Regions from separate parts of the Pseudarthrobacter sp. DSP2-3-2b1 genome, predicted to be linked through region 1. Evidence: riboswitches for the same ligand, from Rfam matches in the RefSeq annotation. Region 1 holds a riboswitch; the other holds the start of a gene.
The links. Region 1 has a riboswitch for cyclic di-AMP ahead of ACP7AX_RS02290 (C40 family peptidase). Riboswitches for the same ligand answer to the same signal wherever they lie in the genome.
Positions count from the first base shown of each region.

Region 2: it holds a riboswitch for cyclic di-AMP, as region 1 does, so the genes downstream of both, ACP7AX_RS16970 (hypothetical protein) here and ACP7AX_RS02290 (C40 family peptidase) in region 1, are expected to answer to the same signal.

Region 1 covers NZ_JAFCTI010000001.1:530,123-537,747, reverse strand. Annotated here, with positions in the region: gene ACP7AX_RS02310 (MFS transporter) at 1-1,031, shown strand, start outside; gene serC (phosphoserine transaminase) at 1,040-2,170, opposite strand; gene ACP7AX_RS02300 (iron dependent repressor, metal binding and dimerization domain protein) at 2,456-3,151, shown strand; cyclic di-AMP (ydaO/yuaA leader) riboswitch at 3,330-3,540, shown strand; gene ACP7AX_RS02295 (peptidoglycan DD-metalloendopeptidase family protein) at 3,544-4,368, shown strand; cyclic di-AMP (ydaO/yuaA leader) riboswitch at 4,513-4,678, shown strand; gene ACP7AX_RS02290 (C40 family peptidase) at 4,740-5,429, shown strand; gene ACP7AX_RS02285 (NlpC/P60 family protein) at 5,612-6,382, shown strand; gene ACP7AX_RS02280 (HNH endonuclease) at 6,686-7,186, shown strand; gene mobA (molybdenum cofactor guanylyltransferase) at 7,270-7,625, shown strand, end outside.
Region 2 covers NZ_JAFCTI010000016.1:6,471-14,095, forward strand. Annotated here, with positions in the region: gene ACP7AX_RS16955 (glyoxalase superfamily protein) at 1-261, shown strand, start outside; gene ACP7AX_RS16960 (HAD-IA family hydrolase) at 312-992, shown strand; gene ACP7AX_RS16965 (YdeI/OmpD-associated family protein) at 973-1,416, opposite strand; gene ACP7AX_RS16970 (hypothetical protein) at 1,603-2,373, opposite strand; cyclic di-AMP (ydaO/yuaA leader) riboswitch at 2,379-2,529, opposite strand; gene ACP7AX_RS16975 (HAMP domain-containing sensor histidine kinase) at 2,657-4,156, opposite strand; gene ACP7AX_RS16980 (response regulator transcription factor) at 4,164-4,904, opposite strand; gene ACP7AX_RS16985 (winged helix-turn-helix domain-containing protein) at 5,584-6,450, shown strand; gene ACP7AX_RS16990 (SixA phosphatase family protein) at 6,503-7,030, shown strand; gene ACP7AX_RS16995 (EamA family transporter) at 7,081-7,625, shown strand, end outside.

The sequences.
Region 1 (7,625 bases):
GTCAGCTCTGGCATGTCTACGGCTTCGCCCTGCTGCTGGGCATGGTCTCCGCGCTCGATGCTCCAGTGCGGCAGACGTTTGTTTCAGAGCTGGTCCGGGATGACTACCTGCCGAACGCCGTGGCACTGAACAGCGCGTCGTTCAACGTGGCCCGCATGATCGGCCCCGCAGTAGCCGGAATGCTGACCGTGGCGGTCGGCCCGGGCTGGGTGTTCCTGATCAATACCGGCACCTTCCTGGCGATGCTCCTGAGCCTGTGGAAGATCCCGACGGCGTCCCTGCGCCAGCTTCCCCGCGCGGCCGCAGGCAAGGGGCGGATCCGCGAGGGCCTGCGCTACGTCCGTTACCGGCCGGACCTGGTGGTGGTGCTGGTTGCAGTGTTCATCGTGGGAACGCTCGGGCTGAACTTCGTACTGTTCATCGCGGCCATGGTTGGTACCGAATTCGGGCTGGACGCTGATGAGTTCGGGCTGATGAACTCCATCATGGCCATCGGCTCCGTGGCCGGAGCCTTGCTCTCCGCAGGCCGCGGAAAACCCCGTCTGCGGATGATCTTCGGCGCGGCAGCCGCCTTCGGCGTGACCTCCGGACTTGCCGCCCTGGCGCCGGACTACTTCTGGTTCGGTGTAGCCCTGGTGCCCGTGGGCCTGTTCGCGATCACCATGATGACCAGTGCCAACGGCTACGTCCAGACCACTACTGATCCAGTCATGCGCGGCCGGGTCATGGCCCTCTACATGGCCATCTTCATGGGCGGCACCCCTATCGGGGCGCCGCTGGTGGGCTGGGTGGCCAACGTGGCAGGGGCCAGATGGGCACTTGCGGTCGCCGCCGCCTCAGGGCTCCTCGCAGCGCTGATCGGGCTCCTATGGATCATCCGGGCCCAGCAGCTGAGGATCACGTTCAACCGGCGGGCCCGCGGGCTGCGCCACTTCCGGGTGATATCCCACCTGGGCGGCGTTTCCCAGCCCGGGGACACAGCAGACGGCGCCGGCCGGGAGCAAAACCCGGACGACGCCGTCGGACGTTGAAGCGTCCGTTACTTGCGGAGTTCGCCCACGACGAAGTCGATGCTGGCCAGCAGAGCGGAGACGTCATCCGGTTCGATGGCCACGAACGTGGCGATCCGGAGCTGGTTGCGGCCCAGCTTGCGGTAGGGCTCGGTGTCCACGACGCCGTTTGCCCGCAGCACCTTGGCGATCGCGGCGGCGTCGATGGAGCCGTCAAAGTCGATGGTGGCGATGACGTTGGAGCGTTCCTCGGCCTTGGCCACAAAGGGTGTGGCGAAGTCTGAAGCCTCGGCCCAGCTGTAGATCCTGCCGGCAGAGTCCGCGGTGCGCGCCGCTGCGAAGTCCAGGCCGCCGTTGCTGTTCAGCCACTTCACCTGGGAGTCGAGAGTCACCAGGGTGGAGAGCGAGGGCGTGTTGTAGGTCTGGTTCAGCCTGGAGTTGTCGATGGCCGTCTGGAGGTCCAGGAAGTCCGGGATCCAGCGGCCGCTGGCCTTGATCCGGGCCGCACGTTCCAGGGCGGCGGGGGAGAACAGCCCAAGCCACAGGCCGCCGTCGGAAGCAAAGTTCTTCTGCGGTGCGAAGTAGTACACATCGGCCTCGGCAACATCAACGTCCAGGCCGCCTGCCGCGGAGGTGGCGTCAACAAGGACCAGCGAACCGGAATCGGCGCCTTCAACGCGCTTGACCGGCGCCGCCACACCCGTGGAGGTCTCGTTCTGCGGCCAGGCGTACACGTCCACTCCGGCTTCAGCCTTTGCCGCCGGGCGGGTGCCGGGCTCCGAGGTGATGATGGACGAGGCGTCAAGGAACGGGGCCTTGTTGGTGGCCGAGGCGAACTTGGAGCCGAACTCCCCAAAGGACAGGTGCTGCGCCTTCGTTTCCACCAGGCCGAAACTTGCGATATCCCAGAACGCCGTTGACCCGCCGACACCCAGCACCACTTCATAGCCCTCAGGGGCGCGGAAGAACTGGCTGAGGCCCTCGCGGACGGACCCCACGAGGTTCTTCACCGGCGCCTGGCGGTGCGAAGTGCCCAGGATGGTCTTTGATGCCGCGGACAGCGCTTCGATCTGCTCAGGCCTGACCTTGGAGGGGCCTGCGCCGAACCGTCCGTCCTTTGGCAGCAGATCGGCAGGAATAGTGATGCTGGTTTCGCTCACAGGGGCTCCAAATTTCGGCGTTTGACATGACTCATGTCCGAAGGACGGTGGGGTGGCCGGCAGTGACTGGACCAAGGGCCTCTTTTATTCTGCCTGAACCGGCTATTTGGCACCGAACCGGCACCGTCATAGTCCAGTCAATGAGACAGAATGCCCGGATGCTGCAGGGGCCGGAATTATCCGGACAAAATCAAAATAGGCTAGGCTTTTCACCGGACCTCGCCGCTGCGCCGGACGCGATACGGTGGGACAACGCAAGGTACTGCGCTCGAGGAGCTGAGCTGTATGACGGATCTGATTGATACCACCGAGATGTATCTTCGGACCATTTTGGAGCTTGAGGAAGAGCACATTGTTGCTCTTCGCGCCCGCATCGCCGAACGGCTGCGGCACTCGGGGCCCACGGTGTCCCAGACGATCGGCCGGATGGAACGTGACGGGCTGGTTGTGGTTTCCGGGGACCGCCACCTGGAGCTGACCGAAACCGGGCGCAAGCGGGCCACCGAAGTCATGCGCAAGCACCGTCTCGCAGAACGCCTCCTGGCGGACGTGATTGGCCTCGACTGGGCCTATGTCCACGACGAAGCGTGCCGGTGGGAACATGTGATGAGCGAGCGGGTTGAACGGCGCATCTACGAACTGCTGAACCATCCCACGGAGTCCCCGTATGGCAACCCCATCCCAGGGCTGGCCGCACTGGGCGGAGCGCCGGCCTCGCTTCTTGACGACGGTGTGATTAATCTCCTGGAGGCCATGCAGGGCTACGGGCCTGATTCCAGCGTCAAAGTCAGCCGCCTGGCGGAGCCCATCCAGGTGGAGCCCGAACTGCTGGTCCAGCTGGATGAAGGCGGGATCCGCCCCGGCGCTTCGGTCACCCTGGAGCGAGTCGGGGAGTACATCTCCGTCCGCGTGCCGGGCATCGAAGGGGCTCTCGAACTCCCTCCTGAAGTGGCGGCGCACGTATTCGTGTCCGTCGGCTGACGGGTCGGTTGTGCCTGCTCGAAGGGACTAGGGGGCTCGGCGCGGCCTTCTTTAGCGCAGTGACAGCGGATCTGCAAAGATAACGGAATTGTTACTGTCCTGCTTAATCATTTATAGTTTTAACAGAACGTCGATACAAAAGCGTTACCTGATCCGGAGCCGAGCTCTGCCAGCGGACCAGGTGCACGAGTCACTAACTGGCAGAGGCGGGGGAACCACAACCGGCAGCCAAGGCTGCCTTGGGGTGTAGTCCGTCAGCAGCAAGCCTCTTCCAATGAAGAATCCTCACGGGATATTTCTGCGCCAAGTGCTTGTCACGGCGGACCGGGTCTTTGATCTCTCTGACCCGAATCCGACAGCTAACTTCGCAGGCTATCCAGAGAGGAACATTTTTGACCACGCAATACTCCAGGGGCCGCCGCCGCGCGGCGGGCCCCGCTTCGGCGCCGCGTGCGGCCGAAGTCACTACCGCCGACAGGCCCCGCGATTCACAGCGCGAAGCACGCCGCCGCCGCGGACCCTTCCGGCAGATCACTGAATTCGCCTCGGCCAGCGGCATCGGCCAAAAAGCCGGCATCGCCCTGGCCGCAACCGGCCTGGTCCTTACCGTGACGGTTCCCGCTACCAGCCCTGTGATGGCCCAGCCGGAGCAGGGGCAGCCGGCCTCGGCTGTTTCCGCCGCCCCGCAGCCCGAAATCTCCGCCGCCGCCGGCGCGCAGATCGATTTCAGCCGCTCTTCGGTCGTCACGAAGGGCGATCCGGACGGCAAGCTCAAGCAGCTGTTGAGCGCGCAGTCAGCCGGATCCATCACCCGTGCAGCCTCCGCGGGAAGTCTCGGCGCGCCTCTGGCGCAACTGGCCACCGCCTCTCCGTTCGGCTTCCGGATCAGCCCCATCACCGGCGGCTCCGGAGACTTCCACCGGGGCCAGGACTTTGCGGCACAGTGCGGGACGTCTGTCCAGGCCGCCGCAAGCGGCACGGTCACCTTCGTTGGCTGGCACCAGTACGGCGGCGGCAACCGCGTCGTGGTGGATCACGGCAATGGCCTTGAAACCACGTACAACCACCTGTCCTCCGCCAGCGTGACCATGGGCCAGACCGTCAGCCGCGGCGATGTCATTGCGCTCAGCGGAACCACCGGCGCCTCCACGGGCTGCCACCTCCACTTCGAGGTCCAGGTCAACGGCGAAGTCGTGGACCCCACAGGGTGGCTTTGAGTCAAATGATGGCCAACTATCAAATCTCGGTGACATGCCGTGACCTGAATGTGACATTGGTCTGGAAGTCCTGTAACGTCTAACTCGCGCCAGCTTTTCCGAAGCTGACGTTCTTGAGTGGATTGCCTAGCTCTGCCACCGCTCAAGGTCCGTTCGCATGAATTCGTCTGGCAGGGGCGGGGGAACCAATTTTGGCCTTTGATTCTGAAGGCCTTGGGGTTAAGTCGCAAAGCTTCCCAGGAAGCCGCGTGGCCGGGTGCACTCCCATCCGAATCCGACAGCTCACCTCGCAGGCATTGGGAGAGGCTACCTTCGTGTCTTCACGCCATAATTCTGCGCGCCACCGTGCGCAAACGGTTCGCACCAACCCCATGGGCTCAGTGTCCAAGGCGGTCAGTGCAAACGCCGGGACCGTAGGTCGCCAGGCTGCAGTCATCGCAGCCGCGTCAGGTCTGATCCTGACCATGGGACTTCCGGCCAACGCTGCGGATTCCACCGCCGGCGTGTCCGCCTCCACCGAGTCAGCCCAGGCCGCCCTGGCCGTCACCGCGGCTCCCACGGCCACCGTTTCCTTCGAACGCCCGGTGGTCACCACCACCGCCGCGCCGAAGATCGAACCGGTCCGTGCGCAGTCGACGGCCACTGAGACCGCCGCGGCTACCGCTACCGAGGGTACTGACGCTACGGAGAAGGCTCCGAGCAAGCTCGCGGACGCCGTCTCCACTGCCTCCGGCTCCGGCCTGGCAGCCATTGCCTACACCGGCATCGGCAGCCCCTACGTCTGGGGCGGCACTTCTCCCAGCGGCTGGGACTGCTCCGGCTTCACCCAGTGGGTCTACGCCCAGGCAGGCATCAGCATTCCCCGCGTCAATGCCTGGACCGCAATGAAGCCGACCTCCACGCCGGTCCCCGGTGACCTGGTCATGCAGAATGGCGGCGCGCACGTTGGTATCTACGTCGGCAACGGCATGATGATCAGCGCGCTCAACCCGGGACAGGGCACGCTGCTCCACTCGGCGGCCTCCACGGGCACCTCCTCCTTCTTCACCATGGGCGGCTAACTAACCACCGCTCCCGGTTCCTGCCGGGCAATAATCCTGCAGCCTCGCGCTGCAGGACCAATGCCGCCTGAACCTTTCGCTAAATCCCCGTTCGGGACGTGCCGACGTACCCCCAAGATGCCGGCGCGTCCAAACCCTGGCCTGCCCACGCGGTCCTGAGGAAATCGAAAGAGAGAAAATTAATGACTACTCGTGCAACAGTTGCACGGCACCGCGCCGAGGTCACCACCAAGACCAACTCGCTGGCTGTCATTGCCAAGGCTGTCGGCGACAACGCCGGCGGCATGGGCCGCCAGGCAGCGGTTATCGCTGCTGCCTCCGGCCTGGTCCTCACCAGCGGTATCGCGGCAAACGCCGCCGACACCAGCGTCCAGCGTGAAGTGTCCCCGGTCTCGAACCTTGAGCTTGAGGTCTCCGCCCCGGCAGTAATCTCCGCTGAATCCACCATTGCGATCTCCTACGAGAAGCCTGCTGTCACCACGTCACCGGCTCCCGTTGTTGAGGCACCTGAGCCCGAGGTTGAGGTGCAGGAAGCAGCAGCTCCCGCCGCTGCTCCGGCCCGCGCCGCTGCTGTCAAGGTGACCACCGCCGCGGCTCCGGCCGCACCGGCACCGGTTGCTGCCAGCGGCAAGGGAGCAGCAATCCTCTCCGCTGCCTACGCACAGCTCGGTGTTATGCAGGACTGCACCATGCTGGTGACCAACTCCCTGGCTGCCGTTGGCATCAACTTCCACGACTGGCCCGCGGGCTACCTGGGCCTGGGCCGCACCGTGAGTGCCGCCGAAGCTCAGCCGGGCGACCTGATCTACTACGCCGACGGCGGCGCGGGCGTTGCCCACATCGCTGTGTACGCCGGCAACGGCCAGGCAGTGCACGGCGGCTACAACGGCAACCAGACCGTTGTATTCAGCGCCAACGTTGGCTCGGGACCGGTTTTCATCCGCGTTTCCTAGCAGCTGCTTCAGCTTCAAGGACCCCCGCCACCCGGCGGGGGTCCTTTGCTGTCCCGGGCCGCCTCACGGGGGACCGGCAGGGGGGGGCGGCACTGGGGGGAGCGACCTTGGGGGACCGGCAGTGGGGGAGCGGCCCCGCCACGGGGAGGAACCAGTGCCCGACACGACGGTGTTCCCGTGCCGGCGATTAGTTAATCACGGGTTTCTTTGTTTACTCTTGTGGTGTCGATCCATAGCCCGGATTATGCCGGGGGCAGCCGGCCCTCGTGCCCCTGACGGGTGCGGCCACAAAGAGGTACGTGCATGCGCACTCTCGTTCTGAATGCTGGATATGAACCGCTGGCGGTGATCACCTTCCGCCGGGCGCTCGTCCTTGTGCTTACCGGCAAGGCGAGTGTTGTTGCCGAAGGCGAAGATCCCGTGGTGGGACCGCAGGAGATATTGGGCCGCCCGTCCGTGATCCTCCTGAACCGCTACATCCGCCCGAGATACAACCACAGCACTGCCGTGAGCCGCCGCGGGGTACTGCGGCGGGACGGCCACCGGTGCGCCTACTGCGGAAAAGCAGCCCACACGATCGACCATGTCCAGCCGAAATCCCGCGGCGGTACGGACTCCTGGGAGAACCTCGTCGCGGCCTGCCTCCGGTGCAACAACACCAAAGGTGACCACACGCCCTCTGAAATGGGCTGGAAGCTGAGGATTGTTCCCGAGCCGCCCCACGGCACCATCTGGCAGATCAAGGAACTCGAAAAGCCTACGCCCGCGTGGGACCCCTTCCTGTTGCCTGAACGGGCTGCCTGACCGCCACCTTCACAGAGTCTCCTCCCAGCTCGCCTGCGCCCCGTGGACTGCCGCGGCCGTGGCCGCACGGTTAGGCTGGGAGTGTGGATCCTGACCCTGTGCCCTTTGACGCCGTTATCCTTGCCGGCGGCCGTTCGTCACGGCTGGGAGGCGTGCCGAAGCAGAGCCTGACGTACGACGGCGATACGCTCCTCCGCCGCTCGGCCGCCGCTGCCGGGGGAGCCCGGGCCGCCGTTGTGGTTGGTCCCTATCCTGCTGAATTGCCTGCCGGGCTGCTCGGCTGCCGGGAGGAACCGGTCTACGGTGGCCCCGCCGCCGCGATCGGGGCCGGGCTTGCGCGCCTGGCCGCCGTGGGCGGAAAACGTCCGCCCTTCACCCTGGTGCTGGCCTGCGACATGCCCCATGTGGAGCGTGCGGTCGCAGAGCTCAGGAAAATGTT
Region 2 (7,625 bases), on a different contig from region 1:
CAACTCACCCCGACTGGCTCCGCCTGCTCCATCAGCATCGGCGAGGGGCTCACGGATGCCCCGCCGGGCAGTGCGCCGAACCTGCAGCTCGTGGTCACTGACATCCAGGCGGCCCACGACCACCTGAAAAACAACGGCGTGGATGTCAGCGATATTGACGTGCAGGACTGGGGTCACTTCGTCTATTTTGCGGATCCGGACGGCAACAAATGGGCCGTGCAGTACATCCCCGGGCGCGACATCCCCGGACCCGGAACATAGCGCGCCGGGTAAAGCCGTATGGCGAATCCGCGCAAGGCAAAATGGGGAGCATGACCCTCCCCGCTCCTTCTGCAGCACGCACGCTCACCTGCCGTGCCGTCCTCTTTGACATGGACGGAACCCTGGTGGACTCCACGGCTGTGGTGGAGGAGGTATGGGGTGAGTTCGCGGCCCGGTACAGCCTGGACATTGCCGAAATCCTGCGGACCTCCCATGGTGTCCAGGCCGTCGATACGGTGCGGCGGTTCGCTCCGGCGGGGTCGGATGTCCTGGCGCTCACCGAGGAACTTAGTGCCATGGAACGGGTGCGGACTGCCGGCATCATCGCCCTGCCCGGGGCCGCCCGGCTGCTCGCAAGCTTGCCCGCCGACGCCGTGGCGCTGGTGACGTCCGCCGACCGGATTCTGGCGGATATCAGGATGGACGCCGCCGGACTCGCAATGCCAGGCACGTCCGTGACGGCTGACGTTGTGACCTTCGGCAAGCCGCACCCTGAGGGCTACCTGACGGCGGCACGCCTGTTGGGCGTGGAGCCCGGGGACGCCGTGGTGTTTGAAGATGCGCCGGCAGGAATTGCTGCCGGGGTGGCCGCCGGCATCCGGACCATCGCAGTGGGAGCCAACACTGGAGCGCTGCCGCCCGGCGTCCTGCATATCCCGGACTACTCAGCAGTTACCGCTTCTGTGGCTGCAGATGCGCAGGGACTAAGGACTATTTCTTTCCAGCTTTGAGATCGGCAACTACCTTCGCGATCCGCCGTGCCCGGGTCTCCGGTGTCTTGGCGTCCGCGAGGGGTTCCACATAACGCCGCTGACCGCTGTAGCTGAGCGTGGCATAGAACGCCTGCGCGTCAGGTTCGGCAGCCAAGGCCGCGGCAAGGTCGTCCGGAACCTCGACTATGCGGGGCTGCGTGTCCAGCTCGACGTGCACCTCCACGGTGTCACCGGCTGAAACGCCGGTGAACTCGCGGTTGTGCTCGCTGACAGCGATCAGGTTCTGCCCGCCCATCACGGCGATGCTGCTGCGGTAGCTTTTGCCGTTGATGGTCACCACCACCGGAGGTCGCTTGCCCGCTCCGAGTCCGGCAACCACCTCCGGCGGAACCTCTATGCCGGTCTTGTTGCCGCTGCCGAGAATGGTGGTGGTGAATTCCATGGCCCCAGTATGCCCCGGCGGGCGCGGCGCCAACAGATGCTGGGCCAGCTGGTACTACAGCTGGCGGGACCAGTAGCGTCCGGTACGGGCTGCGCCAGGTCCTTGTTCGGCCGGTATCGGGTGTGCGGCTGTTACCGGCTGTGCGGCTGGTATCAGTTGTGTGCGGCTTAGTACCAGTGGTGCGGCTTAGTACCAGTTGTTGGAGAGGTGGAAGTTCAGCGCGCCGCAGGGCGACTGGTAGCGCTCCTGGATGTAGTTCAGGCCCCAGTTGATCTGCGTGCGGTAATTGGTGCGGTAATCCGCACCGGCGCTCGCCATCTTCTCCGCAGGCAGCGACTGGACGATGCCATACGCGCCGCTGCTGGGGTTGGTGGCCGTGGTGGTCCAATCGGATTCCTTGGTCCAGAGCGTCTTCAGGCACTGCATCTGGTCAGCCGCCCAGCCGTAGGAGGCTAGCTGCCCGGCGGCGTACGCCTGGGCGCCGGCCGGGTCATCAATTGCTACAACGGGAGCGGGCGCCGGGGCAGGCTCAGGTGCCGGGGCGGGCGCAGGAGCAGGGTCAGGCGCAGGAGCCGCGGGTGCCGGCTCGGCAGCCTGAGGCGCGACGCTGATTTCGGCCGGCGCGGCTTCCGGGGAAGGCTTGGCCTGGATCTCGGCCTTTTCGAAGCTCAGGTTGGAATCCGCGTCAGCGGAGGCACCGGAAGCCGGCGCAGTCTCGCTGGCCGTCAGGAAATTGGCGTCCGAGGCATGGCCTGCGGCGCCGACGCCTACAAGGAGGGCGCACGCCGCGGTGAATACGGCTGCGCGGCGGCCAAAGGACGGGAATTTTGCGCGGGGTGACGTGGGGGAGCCGGACTCGGTAGCTCCCGGTGCCGCGCCTGCCTCGGTAACTTCATGGCGGCCGTGCAGTTTCTCTGACCCGTTCTCAGGGCGCGTTTGTACCTTGAATTCAGACATGATGGATCGCCTCTCACACCTACGGAGTTAGCTGTCGGGTTCGGATGAGGGCATCCGGCCACACGGAAAATCACGTGCTGGCTTAACCCCAAGGGCACTCGTGGCCCGGGACCGTGGGTCCCCCGCCTCTGCCTCTGAACGCGGAATCCGGGAAGCGGCAGAGCTTGGCGTCATCCGGATATGCAGCCCGATAGAGCTGCACCTAATCGACGGTACAGGAGCTCAGCGCTTAAGTCACATTTTGGTAACGGAGATCACGACGGCGGTGTGTCGGCTTGCAGGGTCAGTGGGCGAAGGGCAGGCGAAGCTTGAAAACAGTCTTGCCGGGGCCGGAATCTACGGTCACCGTTCCGCCGTGAGCCTCCACGATCGACTGGACGATGGACAAGCCGAGTCCGCTGGTGCCTTCGGAAGCCGCAGATCCGGAGGCCGGTGCCGTGCCCGCCCGGGCAGCGTCTGCGCGGGCAAAGCGCGAAAACGCCTGGTCCACGAAGTCAGCCGGCATGCCGCCGCCGTCGTCCGTTACCGTTACTTCGGCGCTCCCATCAGCTGCGCTGCAGACGCCGGTCACCACCGTGGTGCCGGGAGGCGTGTGCTTGCGGGCGTTGGAGAGCAGGTTCACCAGAACCTGGCGCAACTGCGATGCATCGCCGGTGACAGCGATCGGCTCATCCGGCAGCTCGAGACGCCAGCTGTGACCCGGGGCCATAACTTTTTCGTCACTGACGGTCTCAATTACCAGTTGGGTGAGGTCCACTTCGCCCAGTTTCAGCGGCTGGCCTTCGTCGAGCCGGGCGAGCAGGAGAAGGTCCTCCACCAGGGCCGTCATGCGTTCGGACTGGCTCTGCACGCGGGCCAGCGATTTCCGGCCGTCCGGCGTGAAGTTTTCGGTCATCCGCATTAGCTCTGTGTAACCGCGGATGGCCGTCAGCGGGGTGCGGAGTTCGTGGGACGCGTCGGCCACGAACTGCCGCACTTTGGTTTCGCTCTTCTGCCGCGCCTCCAGGGCATTGGCCACGTTGTCCAGCATGAGGTTGAGCGCGTGCCCGACGCTGCCTACCTCGGTTCCGGGATTAGAGTTCGACGGCGGGACGCGCACCGCGAGTGCCACCTCACCGGCATCCAGGGGGAGCTGCGAGACTCGGGTGGCGACCTCCGAGAGCTGCTCCAGCGGCTTCATAGTGCGCCGGATGAGCACGGTCCCGGCAAGGCCAATCAGCGCCAGGCCGCCGAGGGAAACGAATGTGAACGTCCACACCAGCGAGGCGAGGGTGCTTTCCTTGGCTGCGAGCGGAAGGCCGGTCACCAGGACGTCGCCGTAGCCGGTCGCCACGGCGACAATCCGATAATCCCCGTTGGACAGCGAACGGTCCACGGGATTTCCGTTCTGCGCCAAGGCAAGCAGGGTTTGCTTGTCCTCTGAGCTGAGGGCGGAGCGCGTGGTGTCCGAGTCGAGGTAGCCGCCGCTGTTGATCTGGCCGTTCACGATCCGCGCGTTGAGGGTTCCGACACTTTGGCCACGGGCGTCCAGCGGGTCCCTGCCGTTGAATCCGCCCGCGGGGGGCCGGCCGGGATCGTTGGACCGGGCGGCGGCCTGGGTCAACTGTTCGTCGAGTTGCCGGGTGAGGAAAGAGTCCATCGAGGCGTAGCTGAACAGTCCTACAGAGCCGCAGATGGCTACCAGCAGGGCCATGGCTAGCAATACAAGGCGGGTGCGCAGGTGCCAGGTGGCGGGTTTGAGCCAGCTCCGTGTGGGTGGCGGGGTTGCCCGCGGCGGCGACATGGCGGCGCTACTCCGCAGGCTTGATGACGTAGCCGGCGCCGCGCACGGTGTGGATCATGGGCGGGTGTACCGAGTCGACTTTTTTGCGGAGGTAGGAAATGTAGAGTTCCACGATGTTGGCCTGTCCGCCGAAATCGTAGTTCCAGACGCGGTCCAGGATTTGAGCCTTACTGATCACTCGTTTGGGGTTTTCCATCAGGTAGCGGAGCAGTTCGAACTGGGTGGCAGTGAGCTGGAGGTCGTCGCCGGCGCGGCTCACCTCGCGGGTGTCGATGTTGAGGACAAGATCGCCCACCACGAGCTCGGCGGTGTCCATAGCGGCGACACCGGACCGCTGAACCAGACGGTGCAGCCGCAGCAGGACTTCTTCCATGCTGAATGGCTTGGTGACGTAATCGTCCCCGCCGGCAGCCAGGCCGACGATCCGGTCCTGGACGGCGTCTTTGGCCGTCAGGAAAAGGGCCGGAACCTCGGGTGCGAAGGCCCTGATCCTGCCCAGCAGCTCAACGCCGTCGAACCCTGGCAGCATCACATCCAATACCAGGACGTCCGGGCGGAACTCCTTGGCGAGTTTGACGGCCTCGGGGCCATCGGCGGCCACGGCAACAGACCAGCCCGCCATGCGCAGCCCCATGCTCATGAGCTCGGAGAGGCTGGGTTCGTCGTCAACCACCAGGGCGCGGATGGGGGAGCCGTCCGGGTGGGTGAGCTGCGGGAGGTTGTTGGTCATGGAGTGCGAGGTGGCCATGTGACAACTCTCCGATCCTTCGGTTAGCGCGCGCTATGGGGTTCCTGTGAGCGTGCTGTGAATCCCAGCCTAGCGAGCTGAATTAAGGACGCTTCCCGTTTCCGGTCGTATGTGGGTAACGCCGGGCACGAAGGGGGTGCTCCTCAGCTGCCGGGGTTGGGTGCCCCACCGGGCCAAAGCGCAGATATAGCCTTTGGGGGTGGACAGAAGGCCAAAACGAGAGAGCAATTCCGGGAACTCTTACAGGGATGAATTTTCTCGCCAGAAAGTCGCGTTGGCCCGAAGCATATTCGGGACTAGCCCGCTGAAGCACCGCGTTTGTTGACTGCAACCGCGAATTCATCGCCATTCCAGAATCGTGATCTACGGCACATATAGCCCTTTTGTCTCACAATGCGGAACTAATGGGCCTTTGTTACTTGCAAGTTTTCATTGTTACGTTGCACACTTTCAATTGTGAACAAGAACTCAACAGCACCTGCAGCCGCAGAATATTGGCCCAGCACACCCGCTGCTGCCGACACTCGCTGTTGTCGAATGCACGCCTGACCTTCAGACCCCACGAAGTTCTTAGGCATTCGCCCCCAGCCCAGCGTAGGGCGCCCCTCCCCAGTTTTCATTGCGGGGAAAACCAGCATTCGAGCCGCGATGACGGCCATTCACATTGAGGTAAGCAAACATGACCGTTGCATCCGGATACGTCCACATCTCCGTCCGTAACGCAGGCAAGGCCCCCCAGGCCTCAGGCCTCCGCCAAGGCTTCGGTGCCCGCCCGGCATTCGGCCCCGGCGGCCCCGGCGCCGGCATCCAGGCGCCCGCCTACGCACCCCAGGGCTACAACCCCAACTCCTACGGCCAGCTCCGCGCCGTCCAGCCCGTCGAAGCCGCTCCGCTCACCGCACCGACGCCCGTTATTGCCGGAGCCGACGCCGTACGGCCCGTTGCCAACGAGAACCTGGCCCGTGGCTTCGTCCTGTACATGGGCATTGATGAAGAGACCGCCGCGGCTGCCGGAACGTCCATTGCCAAGCTGGCCCAGGAAATCCGCGCTTACGCACAGTCACTCGTAAGCGGCGCTGAGAGCTACGCTGCCGTCGCTGTGGCCCCAGCAGGCACGCCCGGTTCCGCGCTCGACGTCGTCCGTTCCACGTTCGGCGACCCAACAGTCAACGCACAGAAGCGCACTGAGACTGCCCGCCTGCAGCAGCCCCAGGATCCGCGTCCCTCGGGCGTCCTGATCGACCTGGCCCGCCGCGAAGTCCACCTGGACGGCGAGTCCCTCAACCTGACCTTCAAGGAATTCGAACTCCTGAACTACCTCGTGGAGAACGGCACCCGTACCGTGGGCCGTGATGAACTGCTTGAAGGCCTGTGGCGCAATGCCGAGGAAGTCCCCAACGAGCGCACCATCGACGTCCACATCCGCCGCCTCCGCTCCAAGCTGGGCCGCCTCGCCAACACTGTGCGCACCGTCCGCGGCCAGGGGTACCGCTTCTACGAGCACCCCGAAGTTGTTGTCTGGGCCGCTCCGGAATACTCGATCTAGTCGACTTCAGCGACGCAACAGCGGGTTTCTGCTGCGGCGCTAGGCTTGGGGGATGAGCGAGCACCATATTAAGCGCCTGGTGATCATGCGACACTCCAAAGCCGATTGGCCCGGCGGTGTGGCTGATCACGAACGGCCGTTGGAGGAGCGTGGCCACCGGGAGGCGCCGCTGGCCGGGAAATGGCTGGTTAAACACGGCATCGTGCCGGACTTCATCCTGTGCTCCAGCGCGCTCCGCACCCGCCAGACGTGCACGTGGGTCTGCTCCGAACTGGGGGACAAGGCCCCGACGCCGAAGCTCGAGGATGGTTTGTACGCCGCCTCCGCGCTTCGCATGCTCACAGTGGTCAACCATGTCCCGGACACCGTCACCACCCTGATGCTGATCTCGCACATGCCCGGAGTCCAGGACCTCGCCATGCATCTTGCTTCCCGCGACTCCAACCACGACGCCTACATGGACGCTGCCACCCGCTATCCCACCAGCGCGCTCACGGTGCTGGAGACGGAAAAATCCTGGGCCGAACTGGACGGGCAGGACGCCCGGCTGACCAAGTTCAAGGTGCCAAGGGCGCACTGACCACGAAGCCGGCACAACCCCGGCTGCCACCGTCTGCAATAGTTGGACGGGTGAACCTCCGCCACTCCTTCCTTGCCCTCCTGGTCGCCGTGCTCTGGGGCCTGAACTTCGTGGCTATCGACCTTGGCCTGCACGCGGGCGAGCATGAAGTTCCGCCGCTCCTGTTTGTGGCCATGCGGTTCATCCTGGTGGTCTTTCCGCTGATTTTCTTCATCAGGAAGCCGGCCGTCAGCTGGAAGGCGATCGTTGGCGTCGGACTCTTTATGAGCGCGGGCCAGTTCGGTCTCCTCTATGTGGCCATGGCGGTGGGCATGCCCGCCGGCATTGCTTCCCTGGTGCTGCAGGCGCAGGTTCTCCTGACGGTTCTCTTGGCCGCCATGTTCCTCGGGGAGCGGCCCACCCGCCGTCAGCTGGCCGGCGTCGTCCTGGGCGTTGCCGGGCTGGCCGTGGTGGCTTTGGGCCGCAGTGCTGTGGCACCGTTGCTCCCGCTCATCATTGTGCTCGGAGCGGCGCTGTCCTGGGCCGCCGGAAACGTTATTGCCCGGCAGGCGAAAGCCGCCTCAGGGCTGGGGCTGGTGGTCTGGTCCGGTGCCGT